Regions from separate parts of the Bacillus altaicus genome, predicted to be linked through region 2. Evidence: riboswitches for the same ligand, from Rfam matches in the RefSeq annotation. Region 2 holds a riboswitch; the other holds the start of a gene.
What was found. Region 2 has a riboswitch for lysine ahead of ACE38F_RS23620 (amino acid permease). Riboswitches for the same ligand answer to the same signal wherever they lie in the genome.
Positions count from the first base shown of each region.

Region 1 (9,177 bases), 860 kb from region 2:
TTGAAATACTTAGCACCTTGTTCTAAGTAATTCTTTCTCACATAATCAGCATTGTATGAAATACTTAATCCATAAGATGGTAAATATTTTGCATGTGCGAATGGATCCCAATCATACGCTCGTAGTCCAAATAAATTATGTTTACGATATGCAATTTCTGATTTCCCGTATCCAGACTCTAAGATTGCATGTGCTGCTAAATATAAAGAGTTCACGCCATACTCGTTTTGTGCTTTAATAAAGTCTTGTCCAACTCCAACAAGCGGACTATCGGGATGATATCTTTTAATATAATTATCAATCTCTTGAGCTGTTACATTAGAAGGTAATGTTACATCTAAATCGATATATGATGCCATGGCGTTATATAAAAATTGTGCATATTCTTCCCGTGTTAAAACACCTGTTGGATTAAATGCACCAGCTCCATTACCTGCAGCAACACCGTTAGACTCTAATGCACTAATCGCTTCATTTGCCCAATGATCTTTCGGAACATCATTAAATGTATGATTAGCTTTTACTTTTAGTTTAAAGGCTTTCTGTAAAATTACAGCCATTTCAGCACGAGTTACAGATTCTTTCGGTCTAAATGTTCCTTTACCATTACCTACGAAAATCCCCATATCTGTTAAAGCTAAAATTTCTTTTTGGAACATTGTTGTCCCTTCGTTAATATCAGAGTATGGATTTTTATATTCGCTTTTCGCTTCTGCCTTTAACGCACGATACATTAATGCAGCTACTTGCTCACGAGTTACAACATCCCCGAATCCAAACTTCCCATTATCATATCCTGCAATAATTTCTTTTGACGTTAAATTAGTAATTGCTTTATACGACCAATGACCTTTCGGAACGTCTGGAAAATCTTTTTCAGCTGCAAATGAAGTTGCCGGAGCCATCACTACTTGAAGTGCGACTGTCACTGCTAACACATTAGAAATAATTTTTTTCATATTTTTTAACACGTTATGTATATGCTTGTCCCGTGTTAACTTGCCTCCCTTTATAATAAAATTTTCCCTATTAAACTAACAAACTCTTAATTCAATTAATTAGTCAACAGTAAAAGTATACGTGATAAAAATAAACTAATCTACCATTATTTTATTTATAATCAGCATAATACGATATATCTTTTTATTTCGATACAAAATTATATAAACTCATATAAAAAGCCCATCTCTATATAGACGATGGGCTTAGCAAACGATATTTTTTTATTTAGCTAAACGATACTTTGAAACATTGAAACCTTTCCACTCATAATAATCTAAAATACCAGCATAAATTGCCTCTGCAGCAATTTGCCTTCCTGATTCAGTAGCTAATTTTCCATTATCTATATTATTATCTATAAAGGCAAGCTCTGTTAAGACTGCTGGTACTGTATTTTTATTTACTACATAAAATGAATGATCATCTTTTATATTTCTATCTCTTGTATGTAGTGCTTCTACTACTCGTTTTTGAATTTTTTGTGCTAATACTTCGCTATCCTTTTCAATCTGTGTCTCTTCCCCAGACTTGGATTTTTTATAATAATATGTTTCCGTTCCATGACCATCATGATTTTCAGAAGAGTTTGCATGAATGCTTACAAATATATCTCCATTGTTCTCTTGACCAAATTTCACTCGATTCACAAGAGATTCATTCTTGTTACTTCCTGGATTTCCGTTCTCTTCACGTGTTAACAAAGCTTTTAAAGGTGTATTTTTTTCTAACAACTTCTGTAATCTTAAAGATGTATCAAATACAATTTCACTTTCCTTTACACCTTGCCCTGGATTCCCTGGATCAAATCCTCCATGACCAGGATCAATAATAACTACCTTTTCCACTAATGGATTTCCAACTTTAATTGAATCAGCCTTTTTAATAAATTGAGCTGCTTCTGCTTTAGTTAGAATTTTTTCAGGCTCCCATTTGTTACCAGTACCAACAGAAATCCCCAATTCAACTAGGATGTTAGCTTTTGCTTTACCCCAGCTTTTTTCTAAATCACTGAATTTAGTTGCTGGAGTACCGTTTACTTTAGAATCTAATTTGTAAGCTTCTACAATAAGAGATGCCATTGAAACGCGGTCGATTTTTCCAGTTGGATCGAATACGCCGACATCTTTCCCTTTAACAACACCAGCTTTTTCTACAGCTGCGATGTATGGGGTATACCATCCGTTTTGAGAGTCACCGAAAGATGGTTTAGCATCTTTATCGAATGGTAAGTTTAAGATTTTAGCCATCATTGTAGCTGCTTCTGCACGAGTGATCTCTTTTCCAGGCTCGAACATTCCTTTCTCGTTACCTGTAACTGCGCCTTTTTCTGCTAAGTAGTTAATAGAATCTTCTGCCCAGTGTTTAGCTGGGACATCTGGAAATGTTTTTGTTTGTGCGAGACTGCTAGATGAATAAGATAATATACTAGCTGCGATTACTCCTGCTGCGATTATTCTATTTTTCATAGAATATATTCCCCTCTCAAGTACAATATTTTTATATAACGGAATAATTATAGTTCTGAAAATTAGTAATAGTCAATCGTAATTTGTATAATTTTGTCTTATTATTGTATTTTTTGGAACGAATAACTATAGTTAAACTATAAGATACTCATTTTATAAGAGGAGAGATTCGCATGAGTACGAATTGGAAAAGTATCGAACACCGCATTTATACAATGTGTATGATTCAGCGTAATAACGAAGTATTACTAATACAACGGCCAGATCATCTAGGTTTCCCTGGTTACATCGCTCCGGGTGGAAAAGTAGATTTCCCAGAAAGTATCGTTCAAGCTGCTATACGAGAAGTAAAAGAAGAAACTGGATTACTTGTTTCCAATTTAATTTTTAAAGGATTAGACGAATATGTAAATCCAAAAGAACAGGTTCGCTATATGGTTTTCAATTATTGGACAAATTCATTTGAAGGTAGCCTTCTTCCTCACCCTCCAGAAGGGGAATTAACATGGGTTCCAATTGATTCCGCGTTACATCTTCCTATGCAAGGGTGGTTTAAAGAAAGATTCCCATTTTTTTTTGAAAAAAGCACTTTCGAAATTCAACGTGTTTTGGATCGAGACTTAGATAAACAAGTTGCTATGACAATTACCCATACGTAAACAAGCTTGGAATCTCTCCAAGCTTTTCTTACTTTCCCTCTATTTTCTTAATCTCATAATCAACTTCTAAAAACTTAACTCCAAATATCCACATTCTATGATTAGCTTCTAATATTTGATCCTTGCTCTCTTTAATAATAAAAGTCTCTGCTAATGGTAAACGTATTGTAAAGAAACGAGTATGTAAATAAATCCCCTCATCTCCCTTACCATTTCTTCTCAGCTTACTAGTAATGATTAAATCATTACTCTTATTACATAATTTCAAAACTCCCGTCATATTCGAATATGGTAAAGGCAATGCGATATTCATATATGTATCGTTCTTGTATGCATGCTTTGAATAAAGGGCTACAAAAATCGTTTGCCCCTCTTCATTCTTTCTTAGCCAAGCCCTCACATTTTCCCTACCATCTCTTGCATCTTTCACACCAATAATAGAACCTTGCATTGCTTCCCACTTACCACCCATTCCTAAATGTATTTGTCCTACACGCTTACTCATTTTCTCATAACAAAATGCAAGCGGGCGAAACCAACGAGTCCATTTAATATGCGATTGTAACTCATACTCTTTTGTATTTTCATAAAAACAAATAATACTTAAAGGAATCTTCGTCGCGTCAAATGCCTCACTATGAAAATCATTCATTTTATCAACTAAACCTTTGTATTCCTTGTTATCTATTAAATTTCTGTTATGTAAAAATGCTTCACCAACTGTCGCATTTCCTCTTAACCTGCTCATTGGTTTCCCGTAATATTTATAATTCGGAGCACTCTTTTCAATCATCCAGCCGACAAATGCTGGTAACGCTACTCCAATTCCATTGACAACACCGTGGATCCAAACCATTTGTGCAATTGTAATCGTCATTACTTGTTTGAAATTCCCGTATGAATATATGAGTGAAAACATTATCGTTACCATAAGTGTGCTGGATGAAAGAGTAAGGAGAATCTTTGTACTTATAGCATTAAATTTCGTTCTCCACACGTAAACTCCATATCCGTAAATGGCAAATAAATATACGAACACTGCAAAAAATTCAAACACCCTCGAATACGTAATTCCTATCGCAACTGTCATTGGAGAAATGACGATGATAAACATAATAGCGTCATATAACTTACTTCCCCGTTCTCTTTTCCTTCCAAGTAAACCAGCTGATAACGGCAATAGAAATGCCGAGTAATGAAAGTGTGCAGCTGTGAGTAAAACTATGTCAGAACTAAAATGCATAATGGGGAATTTTGCTACAGAAGCAAAAAACCAAAAACCACCTAAAAACAAATAAATAAAAGCACTATCTATAGCTGCTTCCTCTAACGGCTTCCATCCTCTTTCTAGCAATCTACTTATACCAAATAATGCAACGATTCCTGTATATGCAAACCAAAGTAGCGCAAAGAAATAGTGATTTGTTACGAAAGCTAGCATTGCACTGATTGCTGCAATTGGATATAAAAACGATACAAATTTATAAAATAATAAATACGTTCCATTTCTTGTTTCTTTGTCAATAATACAAAATGACATCGGTATAAATAATAAGATAGATAACAATATAATTGCTTCAACAGGATTTACATTCGACCACTCGTATATTAGAAATATAATATAACAAACAAGCCCAAATAGTATATTTTTCATATCGTTTATTCCCTTTCCACAAATGTTCCCTTATATGAAAATAACGAACCAATTAACGGATTTCGTACTTGTACATGAATTCGAAAACATTGTAGTGTTTCATCATAACTTTCTACAATTTTTGCCTCTCCGTATAAAAATCTAGGTAACGGTATTTTTCTTCCAAACATAAAAAACCATTGTTTCTTTGAAAAAATATGCATCCCGCCTTTTTCATCAATATAAAAATTCAACGTAGAAACGAGTATATGCGGTTCGCCAAAATAATCTACAATTTCATTATTCTCTTCATCCAACTTCATAACAGCGTTAAAATATCTTTTCTTATTATGAAAATAAAAAGTACGATTCCACCGTACAAATTCTTTCCCCTGTCCATCTCGCTCAGCGGTATTATGTATCACAAACGGAACTTTTTGCCCTCGCTCAGAGAAAAACATACGGAACTTCGATGTAATTTTTAATATTAATTTAACGAAAAAAGATCCTCCATAAATTTCATCCATTTCCCCTTCCCCAATAAAGCTATTTCCCTTTGTTATCGCATATCGTTCCTGCAATTTTGGATGAAGCCTTTTATAAGAATCCCCTAATAATCTTTCATAAATATTAACCATATACTTATCCCTTTCTCGTCCTCTTACAATTTTTTGCACTCGGCAAATTAGTGCTATTCATATAACCGACAATCGATAACCCTATTAGAAGAAAATTTAATGTAATCGGATTAAACGGCTCTGTAAAACTTGTGATATTCGTAACTCCTGCCACTATAGTTAAGCCTATTAACATAACAATATGCAATATAAACAACTTTCGTTTTTGAAATGGCAATAGCCACATAACACCCCATATTATTTCTAAAAATCCAACTATTTTAAGTATAAAAATACTACTTTCATTCGATTCGATTAGTGCAGAAAGCATCTTTACTTCTTCTGAATGAGTAAACATCAATTTCGGTACAATCCCTTGATATAACCATACGAAAGCAAATAAAAAGCAAACGAGCCAATACGTCATCGTTCTTCTAATTAGCAACTTAGGATGAAGTCCCTTTTCTAACCATAATTTTAAAGCATCAAAACTCCATGCAGTTGCCCAACCTAATAGCGGACGAAAAATATATGAATCTATCACATTCCCTATACGACCAAACCTTGTATCATAATCATATTGCGTTTCAAAATGAATATGTTCTCCATTCGGGGTATACTTCCAATAACCTCGTCCTATTTGTATAAGTGATAGCTTATTGTCTGTCCAAAATTTCAAAGAGGAAATGCGCTCTCCAGTTTCTTTTCTTATTTCACCTATCGATTCCCCTTCTCCGGCTATTTCAAGCCCGAAACCAATCTTCGTTTTATATAAAAACTTCTGCGGCTCCCCTTCTTTTTTCTCTAAATACGAAATTTCCGTAAAACGGGCATCCCACTCTGTATGTATATCAGGCTCTTGTGTATATGCCCATAATTTCTTCATTTTTGTGTTCATTTCTGTTGCTACATAAATAGGCTTTTTCTTGCCCATCCTTCCACCTCCCATGCTCTATATTTTTAATGTACATGCAACGAATTTATTTTGCTACATTTTTCACAAACTAATTTAATAAAAAGATAGAATTTCAAAAAAATACAAAAAACACTTGATTCCCTGAAAAATTTAAATTATTATAAAACAAATGTTACCAACAACTTCATAAATCATACACTCTCGCCTAAAACGTGAGATAGAGGTTGCAACGCTTATAAGTATTCTAAAGGAGACACAGAGATGTCTATGATCTTAGAGGAAAGGAAGTGTTGCCGAAATTGATAAATTTCTCTGCATTTATCAATTGGGGCTGTTTTCGAATAGAAACAGAACTGTCATATGTACAGACGTGTACGTATGAAGAGCTATCTACAAAAAAGAGATATCATTTTTATGATATTCCTTTTTTGGCGGTTTTTTTATTAGCTCCGTTTTCTGTTTCCCTTTTCCTGTAACAGCACCATCCTCACTTATTTGAGATGGTGTTTTTTGTTTTTCTCTCTGGTAACTACAGGCATATTGGGATTTGTATATGTCCTAACCTATTCTTAAAAATGGACGAAAGAAGGAATTCGTAATGGAAACGATTGTACAAAAATTTGGCGGTACTTCTGTCGGAAGCGTCGAACGCATTCAACATGTAGCAAATTTAATTATTGAAGAATATGAACGAGGACATAGTATTGTCTCTGTCGTTTCAGCAATGGGGAAAAGTACGGATAAACTTGTAGCACTTGCTAACGCTATTACTGAAAATCCAAGTAAACGTGAAATGGATATGCTCCTATCTACAGGAGAACAAGTAACCATTTCATTATTAACAATGGCACTACAAACAAAAGGTTATAACGCAATTTCATTAACAGGATGGCAGGCTGGTATTACGACAGAATCTGTACATAGTAGTGCACGGATTACTGACATTAATACTGGTCGTATTCAATCCTATCTTGCTGATGGCACGATTGTTATAGTAGCTGGTTTCCAAGGAGTAAGTGAAGAACATGAAATTACCACACTTGGCCGCGGTGGCTCCGATACGACTGCTGTCGCATTAGCTGCGGCACTAAAAGCAAAAAAATGTGATATTTATACGGATGTGTCAGGCGTATATACGACTGATCCACGAGTTGTACAAGATGCTTATAAATTAGATGAAATTTCTTATGACGAAATGTTAGAGCTTGCCAACCTCGGTGCTGGCGTATTACACCCACGCGCTGTTGAGTTTGCTAAAAATCATAATGTAATTTTAGAAGTTCGCTCAAGTATGGAACAAGAAAACGGAACAATTGTAAGGGGAGAATGTAACATGGAACAACAATCAATCGTTAAAGGTATTGCATTTGAGGATAATATTACACGCATCACAATTAAAGGATTAGAACAAGGTGCACTTTCAACAGTTTTCTCTACATTAGCAGCGGCACATATTAATGTAGATATTATTATTCAAAGTATTACAAATGAAGGAACTGTTCACCTCTCCTTCTCGATCCATTCTAATGATTTAAGAGAAACATTAGAAGTGTTAGAACAAAATCAAGAGGCACTTCACTATGAATCTGTAGAACATGAAAATCATTTAGCGAAAGTATCAATTGTAGGATCTGGTATGGTATCTAACCCGGGAGTTGCTGCGAATATGTTCACTACTTTAAAAGAAGGCGGTATTCATATTAAAATGGTAAGTACATCTGAAATTAAAGTATCAGTTGTCATTGACCGTATTCACTTAGTAGATGGCGTTGAAGCACTCCATCAATCATTTATGGCGAAAATTGAGCCTTTAGTACAAATGATTTAATTTCCGCCAGTAAAACTTACAACAAATTATATTAATCTATTTCCTTCCTATATAAATAGAAAGCTGTCCACATAGAATTTTAAAAATCTATGCAGACAGCTTTTTATCTTGTTATCGATATCCGAAGATCATTATAAAACAATTAGATTATTCTTTATACCCTTTCCTAGGAAATATAAATGACTCTTCTTATTTCTTATCACATATACCCTTTCGCTCTTTCCCTTGAAAAAACGATCTATATTCATTCAAAATAACTTTTTTCACGTCAAAGTAAAAAAGGGAGAGTAGCTCTTATTCCACAGCTACTCTCCCTCTCACTTATATTAAAACAAATGAATGTTTTCTTTCTTGCAAGCTTCACGTAAATCGTCAGGCCATACAGAAGATTGAACTTCACCGATATGTGCTTTACGTAAGAAGTACATACACATTCTTGATTGGCCGATACCACCACCAATTGTTAATGGTAGTACGTCTTCTAAAATACCTTTATGGAAATCATACTCACGTTTGAAGTCTTCACCAGTTTTCGTTAATTGCTCATCAAGTGCTTTACTATCAACACGAATTCCCATTGATGATAATTCGAATGAAGCTTGTAGTACTGGGTGCCAGAATAAAATGTCACCGTTTAATTTCCAATCATCATAATCGGATGCGCGTCCATCGTGCTTTTCACCTGAACGGAGTGCATCACCAATTCCAATAATAAAGACTGCACCGTGTTCTTTCGCAATTGCATGTTCACGATCTTTCGGTGTTAATTCTGGATATTTATCTTCCAGTTCTTGAGAAGTAATGAAAACAATTTCTTCTGGTAAATACTTTCCGAGGAACGGATATTTTTCAAATAAGTGATCTTCTAATTCTTTGAATATTCCATAAATTGTTTGTACTGTTTTTTGTAAGTAATCGACAGTACGCCATTCTTTTTGAACGATTTTTTCCCAATCCCATTGGTCCACATAAATGGAATGTGTTGCATCAAGTTCTTCATCACGACGAATCGCGTTCATGTTTGTATATAAACCTTCACCAGCTTCATATCCGTAT
Region 1 covers NZ_CM143394.1:3,707,275-3,716,451, forward strand. Annotated here, with positions in the region: gene ACE38F_RS19110 (S-layer homology domain-containing protein) at 1-959, opposite strand, end outside; gene ACE38F_RS19115 (N-acetylmuramoyl-L-alanine amidase) at 1,224-2,468, opposite strand; gene ACE38F_RS19120 (8-oxo-dGTP diphosphatase) at 2,642-3,127, shown strand; gene ACE38F_RS19125 (YndJ family protein) at 3,156-4,781, opposite strand; gene ACE38F_RS19130 (DUF4166 domain-containing protein) at 4,787-5,398, opposite strand; gene ACE38F_RS19135 (DoxX-like family protein) at 5,403-6,311, opposite strand; lysine riboswitch at 6,504-6,690, shown strand; gene ACE38F_RS19140 (aspartate kinase) at 6,892-8,121, shown strand; partial or broken gene ACE38F_RS19145 (helix-turn-helix domain-containing protein) at 8,311-8,400, opposite strand; gene asnA (aspartate--ammonia ligase) at 8,448-9,177, opposite strand, start outside.
Region 1: it holds a riboswitch for lysine, as region 2 does, so the genes downstream of both, ACE38F_RS19140 (aspartate kinase) here and ACE38F_RS23620 (amino acid permease) in region 2, are expected to answer to the same signal.

Region 2 (9,177 bases):
TATGAAACAGCATCCTCACTCTTTTCTGTTTCATACCAAGGTCTCTCTATTCCAACGATATGCTCATCAATCATCGTTTTTGCGACGAAAGGACCCGCGAGTTCTGCAATGACGAAAACAAATAGCATCGCCATCGCTGCAAAGATCGGCCCCTTCACTTTCATTGCATATTGAAACAATCGTTTTGAAACACTCATATTTTCACCCCACTATCCGCACTTTCACTTTCACCTTGTTGTCTATCGAACTGCTCTGCATACCAGCCCCCATTTCGAATGAGCGCTTCATGCGAACCTTCTTCAATAACTTCACCGTTATCCATAACGAGAATCCAATCCGCGTGCTGCACAGCTGACAAGCGATGCGTCGTTATAATCGTCGTCTTCCCGCTTCTTTCTGTTCGTATGTTTTCAATAATTGCCGCTTCCGTACGAGCATCAACAGCTGATAAAGAATCGTCCAAAATTAAAATTTCCGGATTTTGAATAACAGCCCTCGCAATCGAAATCCTTTGCTTTTGCCCACCTGATAAAGAAACACCTTTTTCCCCAACGAGCGTTTCTAAACCTTCTGGTAAAAACTCTAAATCCTTTTTAAACGCAGCTATTTCAATCGCTTTTTCAAGTTCTTCTTCAGTCGCTTCTCTGTTTCCGAATAAAATATTTTCCTTCGCTGTTTTTGAAAATAAAATGTGTTCCTGAGGTACGTACCCAATCCAGCCAAGTACGTTATCATTCGGAATTTTATCTAGCTTCACATCAGAAACTGCAATATCCCCTTCTCCAAGTGGATATTGACGAAGAAGCTGACGAACGAGCGTCGTTTTCCCGCTTCCTGTTTTCCCAACAACTCCAAGTGTCTCTCCTTGTTTTAATGAGAACGAAACATTTTTTAAATTTGTTTCAATTGATGAAGGATATGAAAAAGTAACGTTATCAAATTGAATGTAATCTGGCTCTTGTACAACCTTTGGATCTTTCGGATTCTTTACATCTGGTTCATAAGCTAACGTTTCATTTACACGATCGAGCGAAGCATTTCCTCTTTGCATAACATTAATCAATTCACCAATTGCAAACATCGGCCAAATCATCATCCCTAAATAGACGTTAAAAGAAACGAGCTCACCAAGTGTCACCTTTGATTGGAATACGAGATATGCACCGTACACTAAACCAATTAAATAACTAAGACCGACGAGCATTTTCACAGTCGGCTGGAATAATGCATCGATTCTTGCTACTCTCATATTTTTCTCGTATACGTCATCTCCTAAATGATGAAACCTTTCTTGATCAGCGTTCTCCTGTACATACGCACGAATCACGCGCACACCCGCTATTGATTCAAGCACTTTATCGTTCATATCTCCGAAGGCATCTTGTGCGACTGTAAATCGTTCATGCAATTTCTTTCCGTATCTATTCATCGCAAACGCCATAATCGGAAGCGGTATAAGCGCAGCAAATGTTAGCTGCCAACTAATTGAAAAGCCCATCATACAAACGATTGTAAGCATATATAGACTAGAATCAACGAGCGTTAATATACCAAAACCTGCTGTCATGGAAATTGCTTTTAAATCATTTGTCGCTCTCGCCATTAAATCGCCAGTACGATTTTTTTGATAAAACGTCGGTGTCATCTTAAGTAAATGCCCCATAAATTTTGAACGCATCGTTTTCTCAAGTACGAACGCACCGCCAAATAGTTGGTGCTGCCAAATGAAAGTAAGTACATATCCACCAATCGTTACCCCAAGTAAAATAAGAATATATTGCATAATCGCCTCATTCGTTAAGGCTCCTGTTTTAATATTATCAATGGTAATTCCTAACACTTTCGGAGGAATTACCTCTATCACGTTTACAATTAAAAGTACCCCAATTGCGATACTATACCTTTTCCAATGCTCCCTAAAAAACCAGCTTAACTTTAGTAATACTGAAAACAATATAACCTCTCCTTTCTCGTTCTCGTTTGATTCACATTTCTTTATCCGCTATCCAAATCCATCACATTTACATTTCGTAAGCCATACAATTTCATCACATTTTTCCACCTTCCAAACTCTGATTTTTTATAGTAACGAGGAAAATAAAGTGAAACTTTAATCAGTGGGGGTTTTGTTCATTCCCCACTGATTATTAGCCCACACCAATCGGGCGTTTACGGGCAGCCCGACTCCCGTCCCAACTTCTTTGCTCCAGCTGAATTTTGAGGTGGGAGTCTTACTGCCCGCAAATAGCGGGATAAACAAAAAAAAGCATACCGCCGCTTGACGATATGCAATAGAATGCATAAAAGCGTACGTTACGATATACGCAACGTACGCTTCTCATAAGACAAAAAGGTCCTATATATCCGCACGGGTTGCGTAATGATATGAATGTTTTCCGCCATTTAACAGAGCTAAGCCCATTACATTTACGATTACAATCATTACGCACACCCCCTTCATTTATTTTCCATTTATAATCTTACAACTTTATTGAGTATTCTGTCAATTATTTTTTTCGCTTTAGAATAAAATAATCTTTTATCACAAAAAATGAAGGTGATGCATTCTACTTATAATTCAGTTTAAAATAAGAGAATCTTCTGTAAGAAAGGGCATACAAAATAAAAAAATAATAAGAAACCGTTTTCACAAACATTTCATTTGAAAAATATTATCAAACCACCTACAATCACCTTATACTCACTCTTACAAGTTGCTATTTTAGGAGGACTAATCATGACAACTAGCAATACGTACAAATTTTATTTAAACGGAGAATGGAGAGAAAGCTCTTCTGGTCAAACAATCGACATTCCATCTCCATACTTACACGAAGTAATTGGGCAAGTACAAGCAATTACTCAAGGAGAAGTGGATGAAGCAATTGCATCTGCAAAAGAAGCTCAAAAATCATGGGCTGAAGCTTCTCTACAAGATCGCGCAAAATATTTATATAAATGGGCTGATGAGCTCGTAAATATGCAAGATGAAATTGCCGATATCATTATGAAAGAAGTCGGTAAAGGATATAAAGATGCGAAAAAAGAAGTTGTTCGTACAGCTGACTTCATTCGTTACACTATTGAAGAAGCTCTTCATATGCACGGAGAAAGCATGATGGGCGATAGCTTCCCTGGCGGAACGAAATCTAAACTTGCGATTATCCAACGCGCACCACTTGGTGTTGTATTAGCAATCGCACCATTTAACTACCCAGTAAACTTATCTGCTGCAAAACTTGCACCAGCACTTATTATGGGTAACGCTGTTATCTTCAAACCAGCAACTCAAGGTGCAATTAGCGGTGTTAAAATGGTTGAAGCACTTCATAAAGCTGGCCTTCCAAAAGGTCTTGTAAACGTAGCTACAGGACGCGGTTCTGTAATTGGTGACTACTTAGTAGAACATCCTGGTATCAATATGGTATCGTTCACAGGTGGTACAAACACAGGTAAACATTTAGCGAAAAAAGCTGCAATGATTCCACTTGTATTAGAACTTGGTGGTAAAGACCCTGGTATCGTTCGTGAAGATGCTGACTTACAAGATGCTGCAAACCATATCGTAAGCGGTGCATTCTCTTACTCTGGTCAACGTTGTACAGCTATTAAACGTGTACTTGTACACGAAAATGTAGCAGACGAGCTTGTTGGCTTATTAAAAGAGCAAGTAGCTAAATTATCAGTTGGATCTCCAGAACAAGACAGCACAATCGTCCCATTAATCGACGACAAATCTGCTGACTTCGTTCAAGGTTTAGTTGATGACGCTGTAGAAAAAGGTGCAACAATCGTTATCGGTAACAAACGTGAGCGCAACTTAATTTATCCAACATTAATCGACCACGTAACAGAAGAAATGAAAGTTGCTTGGGAAGAGCCATTCGGCCCAATCCTTCCAATCATCCGTGTTTCTTCTGACGAACAAGCGATTGAAATTGCTAACAAATCAGACTTCGGTCTGCAAGCAAGTGTCTTCACGAAAGACATTAACAAAGCGTTTGCAATTGCTAACAAAATCGACACTGGTTCTGTTCAAATTAACGGACGCACAGAGCGCGGCCCTGACCACTTCCCATTCATCGGTGTAAAAGGTTCAGGTATGGGCGCACAAGGTATTCATAAGAGCCTTGAGTCTATGACACGTGAAAAAGTAACTGTATTAAACTTAGTTTAATCTTATATGTAGAAGCTGATCTAATTTTAGATCAGCTTCTTTTTAGTTCAAAACCGTATCCATCACCAATAACGAACTCTTCCCTATAATCTGATTATTACTATATCCATTGACGTATAAAAATACATTTGTTACTCTTAAGTACGTTAATTTAATATTTAAATCCTCATTCGTATCTCGGTGAGGTAGAGGTTGCAATCATTAAAAGTATCATTTCAGGAGATGTAGTGGCATTGATGAAGGAATGAGAAAGGAATGGTTGCCGAAGTAAGACGTGCCCACCATGCGCGCTTGCTGGGTCTGCATTTAATAAGTGCAGAACTGTCACAAACGTTTCGTTTGTGGAGAGCTATCGAGAGGTATGTCGTGGGTTTCTTATAAGATAGAAAGCATGTAGCGGCAAATTACGTGCTTTTTTTGTTTTGTTTGGAACTTCTCTTCCTTACCAGGAAGACATACATATCTCCTCGCTTGACTTGGTTATACTAACTTTGGAGGTATTTTCTATGCAACAAAAAAAATGGGGCTTTTGGGTACTAACAGCTTTCGTTGTCGGCAACATGGTTGGCGCTGGTATTTTCATGGTGCCAAGTACGTTGGCACAAACAGCTAGCCCTCTCGGTGTCACTTTAGCTTGGTTAACAACAGGGTTTGGTGTTTTAATGCTAGCTCTTGTTTTCGGTAATTTAGCAATTCGTCGTCCTGATTTAACGACAGGACCACAAAGTCATGCATATGCTTTATTCTCAACACCAAAAAGAAAGAAAATGGCTGGTTTCAGCATAGTATGGGGATATTGGGTTGCAAACTGGGCAAGTAACGTTGCCATCATTACATCTTTCGCGGGATATTTATCGCTCTTCTTCCCGATTATGAAAGATACACGACTATTGTTTTCAATCGGCTCTTTCAATATAGAAGTTGGAAAACTACTTACATTTACTATTTGTTCTATTTTACTATGGGGCACTCATTTAATTTTAACAAACGGTGTAAGCGGAGCTGGGAAACTAAACTTCTTAGCAACAACAACGAAAGTAACTGGATTCCTTCTATTCATCATTGTTACGTTATTTGCGTTCGAAGCTTCTAAATTTGGACAATGGTACACACCGATGATCGATAAAGAAGGCGTATCACACGGTCTCCTTTCACAAGTAAATTTAGCTGCTCTTACAACACTTTGGGCATTTATCGGAATTGAATCAGCCGTTCTTTTATCAAACCGAGCTACTTCTCCCAAAACGGTAAAACGTGCAACAGTTGCCGGTTTACTAATAACAGTTGCAATTTATTTAGGAATTACAATTTTAACAATGGGTGTACTTCACGTTGATAAATTACAAGCTTCTGAACGTCCATTAGCAGATGCATTAAACGCTGCAATGGGTCACGGCGGCGGGAAACTTATGGCATTACTTGCTCTTACTTCCCTATTCGGTTCCATATTAGGCTGGATTTTATTAAGCTCAGAAGTACCTTATCAAGCAGCAAAAGAAGGTTTCTTCCCTTCCTTCTTCGCAAAAACGAATAAAAAAGGAAGTCCAATTCATTCACTACGATTAACAAACATTATGTCGCAAGTGTTCTTATTCTCAACATTATCAGGAACAATTGCGGAAGCTTATACATTCGTTATTACAGTATCAACTTTAGCCTACCTCATTCCATATCTCGTTTCACCAATCTTCCAGTTAAAGCTAGTCGCAACTGGTGAAACATACAAAAATGAAATGCGGGCAAGAATTACAGATGGCATAGTCGCAGCGATCGCACTTTGCTATGCACTATGGGTTATTAAAACAGGCGCATCCGATATAAAAACATTCCTTCTCGGGATTGGTTTATTCGTAATTGGCTTTGCCTTCTATCCATTAATGAATCGTGATCAGAAAAAAAATAACGAAAAGAAAAACGAGCAAGTTGCATAACGCAATTTGCTCGTTTTTTGCTTAATAAAACATATATAATAGAAAAAAGAGGTGAAAAACATGTCAATCGAATCACTATGGAGCTCTCGCTTTCAACAACATATTCAAAATGCCATCACATACTTTGCACGTATGATTAACGGTTTGCTATATAGTTTCATCTTCGTCTCATGTGTAGGTGCATATTATTACGCCAAGTTTCTTAAAACGGATCCTTCTAAAGGAATATCTTTATTACTCATCACAATCGTACTTACACTCATTATAACGAGATGCCCAATTCGCACATTTATTCAAAAACCTGACGCTGTCTATTTACTAGCGCTAGAAGAGAAATTAACATCTTATTTTAAAAAATCTCTTCTATATAATTACATCATTCAACTTTTCCCGCTTGTATTTATGTTCCTTATTATCGTACCGCTTGCCATGCAATCATTACAATTAACCGTACCTTTTTTATGTACAATCTTTATCGTTTTAATGATTACGAAAGCTTGGAACATGTACATACACTGGATGTGGCGTGATAGTTATGAAAAAAGCATATGGCTTATCATTCGTGTTGCTTGTAACGCCCTTATCATTTACATGCTATTTTATACTGCAAATGTGATTGTATTAGGCGGATTACTCTTACTTCTCGCTTTCCTACTTCTATATACGAAGAAACAACCAATAAAACGAATACCGTGGGAATACATAATCGAACAAGAAGAAAAAATGGACATACGATTTTATCAATTCGCTAGCATCTTCACTGATGTTCCCCAGCTAAAAAAACAAGTAAACGGCAGAAAATGGCTTACAAATTGGATCGAACCTTTACTACATAAAAAACAAGCTACTTTCTTCTATTTACATACACTATCGTTTTTACGTGGGAATGATTATTTTGGTATATATATTCGCTTGGGGTTAATCGGTTCCTTTATCGTATATTTCGTACCGAATCTATATGTAAAAGGTGCTATCGCTTACATCGTCCTATACATGATCTCTATGCAGCTTCGTTCGCTGTGGAAATATTTTTCGGGAAATATTATTGTGGCATTATATCCAATTGCTACTGAAGAAAGAATGAATCAATTTCTCAGCTTAATTCTCACATTACTAAGTATTCAACTCATTGTATTTTCAAGTGTTATACTCGTTGCTACAGGACAATTACTACATAGTTTGATCATTGCAGTCATTGGGATGCTCTGGGTTAAATTTGTTATCGTACCGAAAACGAAGAAGAGGATTTCTTCATTTTAACGAAAAAGAGGCTGTACATAACAGCCTCTTTTCTCGTCCTAAAATTTCTAATCACTTTTCGTAGGCATTTCTCATATAGTGAAAATGACTATATGAGAAATGCCTATCCATAAGTTAATAATGATTTCGCACATATAAATAAAAAAGATAGGAGCTCTATTATGAACAACAATCCGCCTGCAACGCCCCAAAACAACTCAGAAGAAAATAGCCGTGACATTAAATTGCAAACATTACGAGTCATCGGACTCATCGTCCTCATTAGTGGTTATATTCTCGTCGCTCTCTCTGAAGTAGGTGAACTGAAGAATTTATTAACAAGCCCGAATGCCAATCCTAATTTAGCTGAAGTTGATCCTTTTTAAAAAGAAAAACCATGAAAAGCAACCTAGAAAAAAGGCTTTCCTATCTATACACAGGTGAGTTATTTTCAGTCATTACTTTTATTTTTACAAGTTATGTAATTAATTATGTTTATCCTACATTACATTTATATTCCCTATACTCTTTTTGGGTCTCATTTCTTCTTTTAGAGTTTCTCTTACTACAAGGAACTGTTTACTGGTACGTAAAGTGGAAAAGACTAAAAAAAGAGAAAACATCTGTTACACCTATTAGGATTATTCAATATTTAAAAATGCTAAAAAAGATAAATATAGGATTGATTATCACAGGACTTATTATGTTTACTATTGATTTTTTAATTTGGTATCCCCAATTACCTTTGGGCGGGCTATCATTCGCCCTATTCGTTTATGTTTTTGCATTATTTGAGTATATTAACTATTATCATATTCAGCTTTCATATGATAACACCTCTGATATTAAATATTTGATAAAATCAAAAAAACTAAAACAGTCCTGTATGAGTAAAGATTTTCAACGTATTTCATAAAAGGTTAAATTCCGCTTATGAAGACTTTAAGCTAAGAAAAACTAAGCAATTTTTATGAATGCAAGAGAAGGTACTACACTCTTAGTAGTACCTTCTTTTACATTTTTAAAGATGAACCTTTTTACGCACAAAGATGCAAACTATTATTAAATTACTTCAGCCAAATGATTCTTCAAGTCCATCAAAAACTTCTCAATATCCGGATTTTTCACCACATCATAACACGCAAAGCTCTTTAACGGACTCATACCAATAAACTTCTGCACACGATGTAAATGACTAAGCGCTGACTCTAAACTTTCTCCTTCAAAGAACTTCGTCTTATCTCCAAATGCTTTTTCAGGTGCATTCCAAGTTGTAGAGAACATATAATGCTTCTCTTTTAATAAACCACCTGTTCCATATTCATCTGCACCTTCAAAGAACAAACCGTATTCATATACTTCATCCATATAAGTTTTAAATAATCCCGGTACACTAAACCAGTAAATTGGTGTTTGATAAATAACAACATCCGCCCATAAAAACTTTTCTTGCTCTTCCTTAATACTGTATCCATCTTGAATCGTTGTTGTTTTCACATGATGATTTTCACTTAGTAAACTTATCATGCAATCAGCTAGCGTTTTATTTAATCGACCTTCCTTTGAACCATATTTTTCATGCCCATTTATAATGAATATATTTTTCATAACTTTTCTCTCCCTTATTTTACTCTTCAGCTATTAATCCAAGTTGCTGTTTCAGCGTAAGATTATCTTCTAAATGCCAATCTTCCGTTATCTTTCCGTCTTTCACATGCAAAATATCAATTGCAAAAAAACGAATGTTTTTACCATTATGAGTTCCTGTAAAAGAAAGACGAGCTGTTACTTTATCACTAACCACTAATAAATCTTCAACTTCACAATGTA
Region 2 covers NZ_CM143394.1:4,567,724-4,576,900, forward strand. Annotated here, with positions in the region: gene ACE38F_RS23605 (ABC transporter ATP-binding protein) at 1-197, opposite strand, end outside; gene ACE38F_RS23610 (ABC transporter ATP-binding protein) at 194-1,954, opposite strand; gene gapN (NADP-dependent glyceraldehyde-3-phosphate dehydrogenase) at 2,738-4,177, shown strand; lysine riboswitch at 4,356-4,537, shown strand; gene ACE38F_RS23620 (amino acid permease) at 4,684-6,108, shown strand; gene ACE38F_RS23625 (ABC transporter permease) at 6,169-7,368, shown strand; gene ACE38F_RS23630 (hypothetical protein) at 7,530-7,733, shown strand; gene ACE38F_RS23635 (general stress protein) at 7,745-8,263, shown strand; gene ACE38F_RS23640 (NAD(P)H-dependent oxidoreductase) at 8,410-8,955, opposite strand; gene ACE38F_RS23645 (ester cyclase) at 8,975-9,177, opposite strand, start outside.